DNA from 3 places in the Bacillus sp. UMB0893 genome. Region 3 is predicted to be linked to each of the others. Evidence: riboswitches for the same ligand, from Rfam matches in the RefSeq annotation. Region 3 holds a riboswitch; each other region holds the start of a gene.
The links. A riboswitch is a leader RNA that binds a small molecule or an ion and turns the genes downstream of it on or off. The one in region 3 is predicted to bind S-adenosylmethionine.

Region 1 (5,659 bases), 830 kb from region 3:
CTTCAATTACTTCCGGACGGCTGAATGTGCTTGGCGGCACCTCTCCGTTTCTTAGCATTTGTCTTACTTTTGTTCCTGACAGAATGATGTGATCCGAGCTGTCATGCGGGCATGTTTTCGTTGTAGCCATCCCTTCGCATTTGCTGCAGTAGAAGCTATGATCAAATTTTAATGGCTTGATTCCAAGTTCATCTTCCTCAAATTGATCAAATATTTTTTGAGCATCATATGTTCCGTAATAATCACCAACCCCAGCATGGTCTCTTCCGACAATAAAGTGAGTGCAGCCGTAATTTTTTCTGACAAGAGCATGAAAGATAGCTTCTCTCGGTCCTGCATATCTCATTGCAGCCGGGAAGACGCCAAGCTCAACCCGATCTTCCGGATAGTAATTCCGCAGAAGAACCTCATAGCTTTCCATCCTGATTTCAGCTGATATATCGTCTGACTTTGTTTCGCCGACAAGCGGATTTAAAAATAAGCCATCTACTGTTTCAAGTGCTGATTTCTGGATATATTCATGTGCTCTGTGCACAGGATTTCTTGTCTGGAACCCGACAACAGTTTTCCAGCCCTTGCTTTTAAAGATTTCTCTCATTTCGATTGGGTCAAACGTGTATTGTTTAAAAGGCTTTTCAGGTCTTTTTAGCAGAGTGATTTTCCCGCCTACATAGACTTCATTCCTTTCGTGCATTTTTTTCACACCTGGATGTGCAATATCTGATGTTCCATATACATTAATGGCTTCTTTTTCTTTATCCGGTTCATATACATCTTCAACCTGGATGAGCCCATAAATTTCACCTTTGTAATTGAGCTTGACCTTTTCCCCTGATATTAATTGCTTACTGGTTTCTCTTGAAACAGGCAATGTGATTGGGATGCTCCAAACCGTCCCTGAGGCAAGCCTCATATTCTCTACGACCTGCTCATAATCTTTTTTTGTAAGAAAACCTTCAAGCGGGCTGTATGCTCCGATCCCGATTAATTCCAGATCACTTAGTGCCATTGCATCGATTTCAATTTCTTTATGAATCTCCTGAGATTGTTCTTCTGGGTAATACGCTTGTATTAATAAACCTCCGTGCGGCTGTAAACTCATTTCTTTTTTCCTCCTAAACATACCATTTTAATTGGTTTTAATGCTAAATTCCTCCGCCTTCTTCGTGTACTGCCCGCTTTTCATCCCTCATTGCCCTCATCAAGCTAATGGCTCCCAAGGTTGCAAGCATGACACTTACAAGGACTACAATTGAATAGATGTCACTTTCTAAAAATAATTTAACTAAAAAATAAGAGATTGCAAGAGAAAATAACGGAGAGACAATCCAGATCCGGATAATCTTCTTCACGATATGCTTATGAAGAATCTCACTGCCGTTCTTTGCCATGCCAAGTCCAATGATAGCTGAAGATGTAACTTGAGTAAGGGGAACTGGCAATCCAAATATTGAACTTACAATAACTAGTGCAGCACCCGTACCCGAAATCAATATTCCTTCCGGCTTTGAGTATCTCGTTATTTTCTTCCCATTTGTTTCCAATACTTTTTTTCCAAGGAAAATGGCTCCTAATGCAACAAATGCCCCGCCTATCCAAATTCCTTTTGTTACTGAAATCATCCCTGCCCCTACAAGAGGTCCTACTGCGTTTGCAACATTGTTCATCCCCGCTGAAAATGCTTCTAAAAAGCCGGCAAGAATTAAAACAATTGTAAGCCTGGGGTGATCATGCAAAAATCCCTTATTCTGTATAACATATAACCCTTTTCCGAATAGCCAGGCTAAGCAAAATGCAGCAACTGGAACAATAATCCAAAAAAGCATGATGACCAGCAATGAATTTACATATAAAACCTGATAGGCAATTCCTACTCCCACAACCGCACCAACTGTTACCTCACTGGTAGAAAGCGGTATGCCGAGCAAGTTTGCAAAAAACAATGAACTTGTTGCGGAAACAATGATTATCAGCACAATTTTTACATTAATGATATCCTGCGGAATGATGCCGGAGCTGATCGTTTTTACGACCTCTCCTCCTCCGAGGACAGCTCCTAAAAAGACGCCGGCTGCACATATTAAAAGTGCATACCGTGCTTTTGGGACTGCACCTGACCCATAAGCAACTCCCATTGAGGCTGCAGCACCGCTTGCACCGATATTCATTGCAAAAAAGAGACTAATGACAAGAGCCATTATTTCAAGCACGAGGCAGACTCCTTATCCATGTAATCCGCACTCTGTTTTACCTTGCCCGCTCCATCTTCCAGAACGCAGATCATCGGCATTGAACGCTGGTGCAGTGCAATGTGAGCAGCCTATGCTAGGATAGCCATTGTCATGAAGTGGGTTGTATGGCAGATCATTCTTGTGTGCATACCGCCAAACATCTTTCCATGTCCAATGGATTAACGGACATATTTTAACGGATTTAAATTTGTCATCCCGGTTAATAAATTGTACATTCTTCCTTGTTTCAGATTGTTCGCGGCGCAGTCCTGAGATCCATGCTTCTGACTCTGATAGCGTTTCATTCAGAGGTGTAAGTTTTCTGATTTGACAGCATTGATTTGGATTGCTTTCCCATAATTTATCTCCAAATTCTGCTGCCTGCTCTTCCAGGGTGAGGCTGGGCTTTTTCATGATGATATTCAATTCAGGATACTTTTCCTTTACACGATCTATCGTTTCATACGTTTCTTTGAAATGAACGTCTGTATCCAGGAAAACGATTGTAGCATCAGGCCGGACCTTTGATATTAAATCCACCAGTACAATGCCCTCAATGCCAAAGCTGCATGCATAAACGATATCTTCGCCATAATGATCATAGCTCCATTTTAAAACGTTTAAAGCAGCTTTATATGTTTCATCAACCTCGAACTCAATAGTTGGCTCCTGCCATGTTTCATACGTAAGCATAATACACTTCCCTTCTATATAACACGTCCTGCCAAAGCAAAAAGAGGCATTTTAACAAGTGGCCTTATTCCCTGCTTTGTTAAAATGCCTCTAGTTTGTCTAGTCAGCACATTATTTACTTTTTTTGATCGAAAAGATTTTTGTTGACGCAGCTCTTTTCAAGTAAGCAGATACAGAATCAATTTAGTCCCAATTCCAACTGGACTAATGAAAGAACAAAGTTTACAAAAAGAGCCTATTTAATTCTTACTTTTTCATTCTTCTCAAGCTGAATCACTTTCCCATCCTGTACAATCAAGGTAACAGAACCATAATTCATTGTTTTCAGCATTTCACGCAATCTTTCCATTACGACTTCAAGATGATCTTCATTTCCCATTGCAGTCCCCCACTTCTTTTCTTATCCGCTAGTTTTGTTTTCAGAGAAATGCATCATTATCTGAGAAATAAAAAAAGCCTTCCAACTTGAAAGACTGTTCAGGCATGATTACCTTATCTTCCAAAATGGGATTTCATTTTGCTGGATTTAGCACCTTGCATTCAGCAGGTTGCCGGGCTTCACAGGGCCAGATCCCTTCGCCTCTCTGGATAAGTTTATTATATTTTTCTAAATTTTATCACAATTGTTTTATATGTCAACCCTAGTTTTTCGATAGGAATTAAAATATTTCATTTTTTCATTAAAAAACAACAAAATGGAAAATTTTGTGTTGACATTAATTCCGTTATTCCTAATGCTGAAATTACCTGCTTTGCAATACAACCCATTAAAGGATGTGATTGATTGTCAACTACAAGTCAGCTCTTAAAGGGCATCCTCGAGGGATGTATCCTAGCCATCAATGAAAAAGAGACGTGTATGGCTATGAATTAATGCAAAAGCTCGAACAGCATGGTTTTATATTTGTTAGTGAAGGAAGCATATATCCTCTGCTTCTGCGTCTTCAATAGGAAAAGCTTATTCAAGGTGAAATGAGAAAATCCGATACGGACCAAACCGCAAGTATTATTTTTTGACTGACGATGGGAGATCTTCGCTGAAAACAATCAGAAAAGACTGGCTTGACATTAGGAAACCTGTTACAAATTTGCTATTTCAAAAAGGGGAGGAATAAATGACTACAATGGAAATGAGACAAAGAATGGCTCTTCTGCAGCAAAAGCTTACAAAAGATAATAAAACAGCTTTTGAAAATATGTCCCTATTTATTTCAGCAAGTTCACGTTCTAAAAAGAGATAAAAAGGACCTATTATTAGAATTGCTTGAGCATTTAGTTCTTGCACAAAGGGATGGAAAGTCAGCAAATGACGTATTTGAAGACAATCTTGAAGCCTGCTGCAAGGAATTAATTTCAAACATGACAAAACCTGACCTGAAATTGAAATTACTTGATTTTGTTTTCTTTGGAATGGGAGCAGTGAGATTTTTTTCTCTAACACAAGGTATTCTAAATGGACTGTTCCTGCCATTCTTTCTTGAAATGATTGGTGAAACTAATTTACTTTCTGTTGCTTTTCTGTTTTTTATAACATATGGCTACAACAGCAATCTTTTTCTTATTCAAGCATTTTGTATTTAAGAAAAATGGCAAAGTGAAAATGATTCTTTTCCCGCTGGCATTAAGTATGCTGGTAATAACGATTCCTGTTTTTCTTTTTGCGGCTATTGACTTCCCAGCTGTTTCCAACCCGCCTATGCCTCAATGGATATACGTCATGACTGAAGTCGTGCTAATAGCCATGTCTTTTGCCTGGATTTTCAATTTAAGAGATGCATAATATAACCTGAAAACTTATATTGCTAAAAACTACAATCAATGTGAAAACAGCCTAGATTTATAAACTATTCTGAGGTGATCTGTATCCTATTTCCTTTTGTCATTACAATTTGCAGTCTCATTGCAGGTGCTTACTCTCTTGCTTATGCTCTTATTAAACAAGTTGATCATGGCTGTTTTCATTCAATAAAAGAAGAACAGACAGGTCTGTTTTATCTGTTTGGATGGATTGGCAGCATTAGCTTGTCGTTTTGCAGCAAGGTCTTTTCTGAACAATGGAAGGAAAAGGTGTTCAGATCCGGATACCTGCTATTAGGTATGGCGGCATTTACAAGCTCAATCATGATCTGGATCAATTAAAAAAGCAAAGTCAGCGACTTTGCTTTTACTGTTTTATAGAGTCATCCACTCTTCCGTTGCCGGGTTATCACGCCATTTTTTTAGTTTTTCATGATCCTCTTTTTCAATGGATCCATTGTTTAAAGCTACTTCGATCAATGCAGAATAATCGGTTAAAGAGACAGAATTTATTTTTTCGTGTGCAAGCTGCTCTGCTCCTTTTTGCAGTTCATATGTAAAGATTGAAACAACACCAGCAACCTCGCACCCAGCCTCTCTTAAAGCCTGAACAGCTTTAACAACACTGCCGCCAGTGGAAATTAAATCTTCAACGACTACAACCTTTTGTCCTTCATGTACTTTTCCTTCGATTTGATTGCCTTTTCCATGGCCTTTTGGCTTGCTTCTGACATAGCACATCGGCAGATTAAGCAGATCACTCACCCAAGCAGCATGCGGAATACCTGCTGTTGCAGTGCCTGCAATCATTTCAGCATCGGGATAATGTTCTTGAATGAGCTTTGTTAAGCCTGCTGCAATCTGATTTCTTACCTCTGGATAGGATAAAGTTAAACGGTTGTCGCAATAGATTGGTGCTTTAAGCCCGCTTGACCACG
Region 2 (5,659 bases), on a different contig from region 3:
AATGAGATTTCTTCACCTTCTTCTTTTCGTGCATTAATAGAAGAACGAAGGAAATCGGCATTTGTAACACCGCTGATTTCACTTGGGTATTGCATAGCTAAAAACAGACCTGCACGAGCGCGCTCATCTACTTCCATTTCAAGAACATCTTCACCATCAAGAGTAATGCTTCCTTGTGTGACTTCATACTTAGGATGCCCCATGATAGCAGATGATAATGTAGATTTACCAGTACCGTTTGGTCCCATGATCGCATGGAACTCGCCGCCTTTTATTTCAAGGTTTACACCTTTTAAAATTTCTTTCCCGTCAATTGCAACGTGTAAATCTTTAATAACTAAAGTAGAACCTGCCATAAATAACTATACCTCCAATAATCTATATAATCTCAATTTAATCATTCTCATTTTATTCTCATTCTAATTTTATAACAAATGAAATGTGAACACAACTTTTTCGGAGGCATTCATAATAAATAAAGAAAGGAATCAGTCTAAGACTGATTCCTTTCAAATTGTATCTTAATTCATTTTGCGTTCTAAAACTGCAAAGATCATTTTGCTCTTTTGATAATCTTTTTCACGATTCTTTTCTACTTCCATACGCTTTTCATGGTTTCTGCTGTAAACCGCATATCCCATTCCATGAGATTGCATTAACGCTTTTTCCATTTCTGCTGTGTAATTCAAATCAAGCTTTTGCTGACTTGCGTAGATAATGAATCAATCCCTTCAATCAATATAAATTAATTTTACCACCTGGGCAATTATGCCTCAAACTTCAAATGAATTGATATACAGGGATCACGTATCCTGAGCCTTCACCTATGCATTTAAGAATGGATTTATATTTAAATGCTCAAGCATGCTCAAAAATGCTATTGCTTAAGCTGATTGAGTTCTGTTATGCACTCTTGAACTAATGTGACGGATTGGCTCATAGCCGCTCCCCCGCCGAATGCAGCTGTCACTCCAACTGTTTCCAGAATTTCTTGTTCACTTGCTCCTTGATCCAGACATCCTTTTGTATGGTAAATGATGCAATATTCATCTTGCGAATAAATGCTGATGCCAAGAGCAATTAATTGTTTTTCTTTTTGCGAGAGCGTTCCTTCTTTAAAGCATTCTTGAGTAAAATCATTATAGAGACTTGCAAGCTCAGGCATTTTTTCCGTAAATATACCGAGACCCTCTTTGTAATTATGCAATGCTGCTTCACTAGAATTTCCGGCTTCAAATTGCTGCATCTTTTCAGCTCCATTCCTAATATTAATCATCGTTAGTATGCAAAAAAGAATGGAGATGTATGCGTAAAAGATCCTTCGAATCGCAGTTTATTCCTAATTTCTTCTATATTATATAGAAGAGTTTTTCATATAAAACAAGAGCATCCTTTAAAGGATGCTCTCTTGGTTCTTATTCTCCATCAACAGGCACGACTGCCCCTTCATATTTCTCTTCAATAAATGATTGAATTTCTTTTGAATGAAGAACCTCTACTAACGCTTTGATTTCTTCTTTGTTTTCGTCACCTTTGCGGACGGTTATGATGTTTACATAAGGTGATTCTGATCCTTCAAGTGCAATTGCATCCTTTTGCGGATTTAATCCGGCACCGATTGCATAGTTTGTATTGATTAAGACAGCATCGCCTTCATCGTTGTTATATGCCTGAGGAAGGATACTCGCTTCTACATCAGCTTTAAACTTAAGATTTTTTTTGTTTTCATCAATATCATCTACAGTTGCAGTTGTTTTATCTACGCCTTCTTTAATTGTGATTAAACCTTCGCTTTCAAGCAATGAAAGCATACGGCCATGGTCAGCTACAGAATTACTCATGATAATTGTGCCGCCTTCAGGAATATCATCCAGTGACTTATGTTTTTTAGAGTAAACACCGATTGGTTCGATATGAATTCCGCCGGCATTAACAAAATCATAGTCTTTGTTTTCAGCCATTTGAGACTCTAAATAAGGAATATGCTGAAAATAGTTTGCATCAATTTCTTTGCTTGCCAATGATTTATTAGGTAAGATGTAGTCTTGGAAAGGTACGATATCCAATTCGATGCCTTTTTCTTCAAGCAATGGCTGTGCTTCTTCTAAAATTTCTGCGTGAGGAACGTTTGAAGCACCAATTTTCAGCGTTTTTGTTTCTTCACCTTCTCCATTTCCTCCTCCTGAACCGCAAGCGGCAAGAGCGAAAGCAGATGTTGCAAATACAGCACTTAATAATAACTTTTTCATAATAAATCCTCCCTATCGTTTATCCATTTTTGATGTTATAAAATCTCCAATAAATTGGATGATAAATACGATGACTAAGATTAAGATTGTTGCAATCATGGTAACTGCATTATTATTTCTTTGGAATCCTTCGAGAAATGCAAGGTTGCCTAGGCCGCCTGCTCCTACTACCCCTGCCATGGCTGTATATCCAACGAGTGCAATGGCAGTAACTGTAATTCCGGAAATGAGAGCCGGCAAGGATTCAGGTATAAGAACTTTCCAGATAATCGTCGAAGTTTTTGCTCCCATTGATCTTGCAGCCTCAATGACACCTTTATCGATTTCACGGAGTGCAATTTCGACCATCCGGCCGTAAAATGGCGCAGCGCCTATTATTAATGCCGGCAAAGCAGCCTTCGCTCCAAGGAATGTATCAAGAATTGCTTTTGTAAACGGAATAAGCAGGATAATCAGCAAGATAAATGGAATCGAGCGAAAAATATTTACAAAAGCGGCGATCACAACATTTATTGCTTTGTTTTCCCAAATTCCGCCTTTTGATGTTAAGAATAATAAGAGTCCAAGTAATATTCCCAAGATAAAGGTAGCTGCTACTGAAAAGCCAGTCATGAATAACGTTTCACTTGTAGCTTCCCATACATTTTCCCATCTAACATTTTCAAACATTCGCAATCACCTCCACTTCAACTTCCTGACTGCGAATAAAAGCCATTGCTTTATTTAATTCTTCAATTTCGCCATCCATATGAATTAACAATGTTCCATATGATCCGCTTTGAGTTTGCGAGATTTTACCCTGCAGAATATTGACTTCAATGCTGTGCTGACGAATGAGATTCGTAATCAGCGGGCTCTCTGTTGAATCACCTACAAACGTTAATTGAATGACTGGACCTTTTGTATATTTTTCAAGAATGAGCTCCATCGTTTCTTGTGTATCATCAGGTTCTGTTATTTGCTTAACGAAGCGTTTCGTAATCGGCTGCTGCGGTCTTCTGAATACATCCAGCACTTCACCCTGTTCCACGATTTTGCCGTTTTCCATGACGGCAACACGATGGCAGATTTTACGGATAACATGCATTTCATGTGTAATTAAAACGATTGTTAAACCAAGTCTTTCATTAATATCAACAAGCAGGTCAAGAATTGAATCTGTTGTTTGAGGATCTAATGCAGATGTCGCCTCATCGCAAAGCAGCACTTTAGGGTTATTTGCAAGTGCCCTCGCAATCCCAACACGCTGCTTTTGTCCTCCACTCAGCTGAGATGGATAAGCATCTTCTCTTCCCTCGAGCCCGACAAGCTTAATAAGTTCATCTACGCGTTTTTGTCTCTGTTCTTTTTTGACACCTGCAATCTCCAATGGAAACGAAATGTTTTCCCGCACCGTTCTAGACCATAACAGATTAAAATGCTGAAATATCATGCTTATTTCATGTCTTGCTTTTCTCAGCTCGGCACCGCTGATTTTATCGATCTGCCGCCCTGCCACCTGAATGGATCCAGCAGAAGGTTTTTCAAGACCGTTCAGCAGTCGGATAAGGGAGCTTTTTCCTGCTCCGCTATAACCGATAATTCCAAAAATTTCACCTTGTTTTATATCTAAGGCAACCGAATCAACAGCTGTTACATTTCCATTTTTTGATTGAAATACCTTCCGGACATCCTTTAATGTAATCATTCCTTCACCTCTTCCCAAATTGCACTCACTATCATTTTGTACGAAACTTAAGAGGTTCATGTTATTAAACTAAAAAAGCCTTTCTGCAAAAATGAGCAGAAAGGCATATCTATAGAAGAACCTTTCTCTCATCTTTCAAAGCTGTTATAAGCTTTGAGTGAATTGGCACCTTTTCAATAAAATTGACGGTTGCCGGGCTTCGCAGGGCACTTCCCTCCACCTCTCTGGATAAGAGTCAAACAATATATTTAGTTAATATTCATTAAATTTAGTGAGTTTGTAGTACGAGAGTGATTTTATCATGTGTCAAAAGCCAGTGTCAAGAACAAAAGCGCAGGCGACTTGATCAGCCTGCTGAAAAAATAGAAAATTCAAAGGAATGCGGCTTTTTCACAATGAGCCGGACACTGTAGCTGGATGTGGATAACCTTATTATCTTTTCTTAAGTCATTCCTAACATCAATAAGCTGTTTTATCATTGAGAGTAGACGGATGATTTATTAAATGATTTCATTCCCGTTGCCTTGAAAATTGCCTGATCAAGATCTTCTTTGAGGTCATCGATATGCTCAATTCCAACAGATAAACGAATCAAATCCTCTGAAACTCCCGATTTTTGCAGCCCTTCTTCGCTTAGCTGCTGATGAGTCGTACTTGCCGGGTGAATGATTAAGCTTTTCGCATCACCAACATTTGCCACATGAGACCAAAGGTTGACCGAATTAATGACTTTAGCTCCCGCTGCACGGCCACCCTCAATCCCAAAAACTACAACTGCCCCTGCTCCTTTAGCTAAGTATTTAACTGCACGTGCTTTATCAGGATGCTGCTCATCTTCAGGATAAAGAACCCATTTAACTGCAGGATGTTCTTTTAAATATTGAACGATCTTTCTTGTATTAAAAATATGCTCCTTCATTCTTACATGAAGGGTTTCAAGGCCAAGATTAAATTGAAAAGCATTAAAAGGGCTGATTGCCGGACCTAAATCACGAAGTAATTGAACACGTGCCTTTACGATAAACGCAGCCTCTGGCAATGCCTCTGCATAAACGAGATTGTGGTAGCTTGGATCTGGTGAAATGAAGCCGGGAAACTTCTTACTATTCCAATCAAATTTCCCTCCATCTACAATAATGCCGCCAAGTGTTGTTCCATTTCCAAGCAGCCATTTCGTTGCTGAATGGATGACAATATCAGCTCCATGTTCAATTGGCCTGCATAAATAAGGGGTTGCAAATGTATTATCAATAATCAATGGAATCCCTGCTTCATGGGCAATTTTCGCAACAGCCTCTATATCAAGAACCTGCAAACTTGGATTTCCGATCGTTTCTGCAAATATTGCTTTTGTTTTAGGAGTGATGGCATTACGGAAATTCTCCGGATCTTCCGCATTAACAAATTTCGTTTGAATTCCATATCTAGGGAGTGTTGTTTCGAAAAGGTTATAAGTACCTCCATACAGACTTGATGCAGAGACAATTTCATCCCCTGCTCCTGCAATATTTAAAACAGCCAGTGTAATTGCAGCCATCCCGCTTGCAACCGCCAAACTGCCGATTCCACCTTCTAACTGCGCAACCCTCTCCTCAAACACCGTTGCTGTTGGATTATGTATCCTGGTATAAATATAACCCTGTTCCTTTAGAGCGAATAAATTAGAAGCATGATCCGTGTCATTAAAAACATAAGCATTTGATTGATAAATCGGTACAGCTCT
Region 3 (5,659 bases):
AAGATTTGCATCTTGTATCATGGTGCCCATCGCTCCATCAAGAACGAGGATTTTTTTCTCTAGCTGCTTTTTTATATCAAACATGCGTAATCTTCCTTTCATTGACCTCAGATTGTTTCATATGGATGTAGTTTGTCAGTTCAACTGTTAATTCATAGTTTAGAAATGGTGTGATTAAGTAGATACCATTAAATAAGTCAAATGCAGCATCAATTAGCCTTTTAGCAATGGCTAATCCTTCCTGATAAGCTTTTGCGCGGTCATCACCTGCCTGAGCCATTGTTTCTCTGATGCTGTCTGATAATGTGATGCCGGGAATTTCATTATGAATAAACTCTGCATTCCGGCTGCTCGTAAGCGGCATGATGCCTATATATATTGGCACTTTAAGATGCTTCGTTTCTTCGTAAACATCGACCAGCTGTGATTCTGAATAAATTGGCTGGGAAATAAAATAGTCTGCTCCGCACGCGATTTTCTTCTCTAGTCTTTTCACGGCTTTATCAAGATATTTCACATTTGGATTAAAGGCTGCCGCAACAGAGAAATTTGTTTTTTCTCCAAGCGGTTTTCCTGAATAGGAAAGTCCGTCATTAAATTGTTTAATTAAGCTGATCAAATCAAACGATGAAAGATCATAAACTGATGTAGCTCCTGGAAAATCACCGATTTTCGATGGATCCCCTGTAATGGCAAGCACGTCTGTAAGACCTAACGTATGAAGACCCATTAAATGTGACTGCAGGCCGATTAGGTTACGGTCACGGCAGGTGATATGAATCAGTGAGCGAAGCCCTAGCGACTGCTGGACAATGGAGCCGACAGCAACGTTGCTTATACGCGGTGAGGCAAGTGAATTATCTGCAAGCGTTAAAGCATCAATACCGGCAGTTTGCAAGGCTTTTGCCCCTTTTAAAAACTTATCGATTCCAAGTTTTTTTGGGGGATCAAGTTCTACAATCAAAGAACGTTTCTCTTTAACCATTTCCTGCAGCGGAGGATATTTCCGTTCAGCGGCAGAAGTAACAGAAATTTCTTCTTTCCGTATTTTTACCTTTTTTTCTGTGACAGGAGGAAGCCCTTTTAATGCTTTTGCCATTGCTCCAATATGTTTTGGTGTCGTGCCGCAGCATCCCCCAATCAGTCTTGCTCCTTGATTTCGAAAAGCGAGTGCACTTTCGGCGAAATATTTTTCCCCTGAGCCGTAGACAAGTCTGCCTTCTTCTAGAGTCGGCAAGCTGCTGTTCGGATAGACGGACAAATAAGCTTTATCAGGAAGCGGAATTTCTTCTAATGATGAAAGCATATGATAAGGGCCGAGTCTGCAATTCAGTCCAACAACATCTGCACCAAGTGCTTCTAGCTGAAGAAGGCCTTCATGAAGCGGGGTTCCATCCTGTAAAACACCAATTTCATGAAGTGAAATATTCGTGATTATTGGGATATTCGTTTCTTTTCTGGCAATCTCTAAAACTGTTTTTATTTCTTCTAGATCATAATAAGTTTCAAGCAATAGTCCTTCTACTTCTTCGTTCAATAAAAGGTAGAGCTGCTCTCGGAAGTTCCGTTTAATCTCCTCAAGTGAATGAGCGCTTTTTTTGAAGGCACGAACCCCTCCAATGGTTCCGAGAATATAAGCTTTCTTGTTCGCGGCTGCTTTTTTTGCGATCTGAACGGCCTGCCGATTGATGGATCTCACGTCATCTTCGAGTCCATATCTTGATAATTTAATATAATTGGCTCCGTAAGTGTTCGTTTGAATCACATCTGCGCCAGCTTCAATGTAAGCCTTATGAACATTTAATATTTCATCTGGCTTTGACAGGTTTAATTCCTCAAAACATCGATCTACTCCGTGTGAGTATAGGAGTGTTCCCATGGCTCCGTCGCCTATAAGGATCCTGTTCTTTAAATCTTCTAAAAGTGTCATGCTTCCAAGCCTCCTCTAAACAGTGAAAGAAAAACAAAAAAAGCCTTCCAAGAAGAAGACTTTTGAACGTTCAGGACTTCTTCTTATCGTTCGATGGTTGCATCGCTGGAATTAGCACCTTGGAATGAGCTCTCTGCTGATTACAGATCCTCTCATTATGCCAGGTTGCTGAAGCTTCAAAGGGCCAGTCCCTCAGCTTCTCTAGATAAGAATGTTGAAATATGAAATTTTGCATGTGAAAAGATATTATATCTAATTTACATGTTTTTTCGATGAGATTCAATACAAAAGTAAAAGTTTTCTGAATAGAAGGGGAATTTTAACGGAAATTTATGAATTGAACATCAATCGGCAAATCCGCTCCCCGAACAGCTGCAATCACTTGCTGAAGATCATCCTTATTTTTTCCGGTAACACGTACTTGATCGTCCTGGACTTGAGTTTTTACTTTCAATCCGGAGTTTTTAATAATGGCATTAATCTTTTTTGCATTATCTTTATCAATTCCTTGAACAAGCTTAGCACGCTGCCTGATCGTTCCGCCGGATGCACCTTCAATTTTCCCGTAATCAATATTTCTTGTTGCTACATTGCGCTTAATTAATTTAGAAATAAAGACATCCTTTAACTGATCCATTTTAAACTCATCATCAGAAATTAATACAAGCTCTTCTTTTTCCAAAGAAATGCTGCTTTTGCTGCCTTTGAAGTCATAGCGCGTGCCGATTTCCTTCATTGTCATCGTAATCGCATTTGTCACTTCAGGCATGTCTACCTTTGATACAATATCAAACGAACTATCTTTCGCCATAAGAATCCTCCCAAAAGTTTATATTATCTATAGATTATAGTAGAATAAACAGAGCATAACAACTAATGAAGTGCGGAATCGCCTGTTTAGCCCCGAAAGGCACAAAAGGGGCTGACGGAGAAGTCCGGTTTTGACTTCACCGTCAGCACCGTTGTGACCGAGGGGTTAGGCGATGGAGCCGGACAAAACGAAGTACAGAATCGCCTGTTTAGCCAGACAGGCAAAGAAGGATTTGCCTGAGAAGTCCGGTTTTGCCTTTACCGGCAGCACAGTTGTGACCGAGGAGTTGGGCGATGGAGCCGGCCAATAATGAAGTGCGGAATGCCTGTTTAGCCAACGATTCGACTAAAAAGTCGATTTTAACTTCATTAATGGACCCGTTGTTACAAAGCAGTCTGGCGGTGTAGGACCGCTCAAATTTGTCGGCGCATAAAATGCCGCTGCAATTTCAAAATATAATTAGAAGCACCCTATAAAAGAAAGGAACGAATACCATTTGATGAATCCAGGAACGTTTATGACGCTTTCGATAGATGAAAAACTAGATTATGGCTATTATTTAACAGATGGGGAAAGCCGTGTGCTGCTGCACAAAACTGAAATCACCGAACCAATTGAAGGCAAGGATGAGGTTGAGGTATACTTAGTCGTTGACCATGAAGATCGTCTTGCCGCAACGATGAAAAAACCAAAAATCACTGAAGATCATTACGATTGGGTAGAGGTTGTTAGTGTCAGAGAGGACATGGGAGCGTTTGTTGATATTGGTTTATCAAAAGATGCGCTTGTGGCAAACGATATTCTGCCTGCCTTTTTAGAAGTGTGGCCAGAAGAAGGGGACATGCTCTATTGTTCTCTGAAAGTCACGAAAAATGGCAGGTTCTTCACGAAGCTTGCGACAGAAGATGTAATGCAGGAAAATATCGTATCTGCAGATCGAGCAGCCAACAATCAAAGCGTATCTGGCAGGGTCTACAGAATGATTATTGCAGGTTCTTATATCATTACAGAAGAGGGTTATAAAGGATTTATTCACTCTTCTCAGCGTAAAAGGGAGCCCCGTTTAGGAGAGCTGGTAACTGGCCGTGTGATTGATGTAAAGGAAGATGGCACAATTAATGTATCCCTGCTGCCGAGAAAGCACGAAGCATTGGACACAGATGCTCAGCAGCTCTATGATTACATGGAATCAAGAGGCGGAGCAATGCCATATTTTGATAAAAGCGATCCGGAAGATATTAAAGAACGCTTTAACATGAGCAAAGGTGCATTCAAACGGGCGATTGGAGCATTGATGAAGGCCGGAAAAGTCTATCAGGAAGACGGCTGGACATATTTTAAAAAGGAACAGTAAGCGATAAAATCGCTTGCTGTTTTTTTGTTTTGCAGCTTGCGGATTTGTGCGAATTTAGAGACGAGGATAGTTGGACTCCCATTTCGGCGAGTAGAAGTGACATACCGGCGAGTAAGCCTGACTTTTTTGAATTCTAGGGTTTAGCTGAGCAATAAAATGAGCAGGAAATTTGGTGGCGGAATAATAAAAAATCCCTAGTAACTCAAATTCATGCTCCAAACAATAAAGATTTTTCATTTTCTGTCGATATCACATGTGGAGATACTTTTGAAGGAGAGAGAACATCAATGAAAAGAACCCAAATAACAGTTTTGCTTTCATTTTGCCTCATCATCATGCTTGCTGGATGTGGACAAGCTCAAACTGCAAGTAAATCAGATGAAAAGATAAAGGTAGGCATCATGCTGTCAGACGTCGGACTGGGCGATCAGTCTTTTAGTGATTCAGCATTTAACGGATTAATCAAATCCCGCGAAGAACTTGGGATTTTGTTTGATTACAGAGAAATAAAAGATACAGAAACATATGAAAAAGGACTGACTGAATTAGCAGAGCAAGGCAACGATTTCGTTGTAGGACTAGGATTTATGGTTCAGGAAGATCTTGAGAAGGTTGCGAAAAAATATCCGAAACAGAAATTTATTTTAATAGATGCTGTTTCAGAGCTTGAGAATATAACGTCTATTACGTTTAAAGAGGATGAAGGAAGCTTTTTAGCGGGAGTTGTGGCCGCAATGACATCGAAGACAAATACAGTAGGATTTATTGGCGGTGCAGATGTTCCGCTTATTAATAAATTTGCAGATGGATTTGCAGAAGGTGCAAAGGCGATTAAACCGGATATCACGATTATTACCGAATATGCCAATGATTTTGGCAACGATAAGCTTGGCAGTGAAATGGCAAAAAAGATGATTGCCAATAAGGCGGATGTTTTGTATGCAGCTGCAGGGTTTACCGGAGTAGGCGCTCTGAAGGCAGCACAGGACAGCGGTGTTTACGCAATTGGTGTTGACAGCGATCAGTATTTTTACGCTGAAAAATCTGTCATTACCTCTATGCTGAAAAATGTCGATGTCGGAATCTATCAGCTGCTTGAGGACTTTGTAAAAGAAAAAGAAGTTCCAAAAGGTCACGTAGAGTTAGGTTTAAAAGACAACGGTGTTCAGCTTGCACCGATTCGTGTCATCTCACTTACAGATGAACAGCAAAAAACGCTGGATGAATGGCAAAAGAAATTAGCAGAAGGCAACTAGGGAGGATTATAAGTGTCACTTAAAAAAAAGCTATTGCTGAATTCAATCAGCATCGTGCTGATGGCAACAATAATGATCGGTTTTATTATCGTTAATATGCTGTCCATACAGTCATCTAATCAAAATGAGGTTCCGGTTTTATTAAATATTGAAAAACTTCAAGGAGAGCTGACCGTTACAAAGCAAAGCTTAAATAACTTTGCCTTTTCACTCACTGATGCTCAAAAAGAAGAGGCTCTTCAATCTCTTGAGAGAAATAAGAAGCGTTTTTCGGAAATTAACAAAACGGTAAAGGATAAAAATACAGA

Region 1: another riboswitch for S-adenosylmethionine. It lies ahead of CYJ36_RS04460 (YezD family protein); the one in region 3 lies ahead of CYJ36_RS00175 (bifunctional homocysteine S-methyltransferase/methylenetetrahydrofolate reductase).
Region 2: another riboswitch for S-adenosylmethionine. It lies ahead of CYJ36_RS14165 (methionine ABC transporter ATP-binding protein); the one in region 3 lies ahead of CYJ36_RS00175 (bifunctional homocysteine S-methyltransferase/methylenetetrahydrofolate reductase).

The regions. Positions count from the first base shown of each region.
Region 1 is NZ_PKLB01000001.1:873,649-879,307, reverse strand. Features, by position in the region: gene sat (sulfate adenylyltransferase) at 1-1,102, opposite strand, end outside; gene CYJ36_RS04470 (inorganic phosphate transporter) at 1,146-2,198, opposite strand; gene CYJ36_RS04465 (phosphoadenylyl-sulfate reductase) at 2,223-2,924, opposite strand; gene CYJ36_RS04460 (YezD family protein) at 3,160-3,303, opposite strand; SAM riboswitch class I at 3,414-3,519, opposite strand; partial or broken gene CYJ36_RS04455 (PadR family transcriptional regulator) at 3,709-4,039, shown strand; gene CYJ36_RS24290 (hypothetical protein) at 4,040-4,165, shown strand; gene CYJ36_RS24020 (hypothetical protein) at 4,185-4,505, shown strand; gene CYJ36_RS24015 (hypothetical protein) at 4,552-4,704, shown strand; gene CYJ36_RS04440 (hypothetical protein) at 4,779-5,063, shown strand; gene pyrE (orotate phosphoribosyltransferase) at 5,097-5,659, opposite strand, start outside.
Region 2 is NZ_PKLB01000006.1:108,099-113,757, forward strand. Features, by position in the region: gene sufC (Fe-S cluster assembly ATPase SufC) at 1-356, opposite strand, end outside; gene CYJ36_RS23705 (hypothetical protein) at 522-671, opposite strand; gene CYJ36_RS14150 (carboxymuconolactone decarboxylase family protein) at 878-1,246, opposite strand; gene CYJ36_RS14155 (MetQ/NlpA family ABC transporter substrate-binding protein) at 1,416-2,249, opposite strand; gene CYJ36_RS14160 (methionine ABC transporter permease) at 2,262-2,918, opposite strand; gene CYJ36_RS14165 (methionine ABC transporter ATP-binding protein) at 2,911-3,936, opposite strand; SAM riboswitch class I at 4,062-4,171, opposite strand; gene CYJ36_RS14170 (O-acetylhomoserine aminocarboxypropyltransferase/cysteine synthase family protein) at 4,412-5,659, opposite strand, start outside.
Region 3 is NZ_PKLB01000001.1:42,145-47,803, forward strand. Features, by position in the region: gene metH (methionine synthase) at 1-84, opposite strand, end outside; gene CYJ36_RS00175 (bifunctional homocysteine S-methyltransferase/methylenetetrahydrofolate reductase) at 77-1,930, opposite strand; SAM riboswitch class I at 2,011-2,142, opposite strand; gene CYJ36_RS00180 (YajQ family cyclic di-GMP-binding protein) at 2,250-2,741, opposite strand; gene CYJ36_RS23450 (hypothetical protein) at 2,914-3,051, shown strand; gene CYJ36_RS00185 (CvfB family protein) at 3,241-4,095, shown strand; gene CYJ36_RS00190 (BMP family lipoprotein) at 4,383-5,351, shown strand; gene CYJ36_RS00195 (methyl-accepting chemotaxis protein) at 5,364-5,659, shown strand, end outside.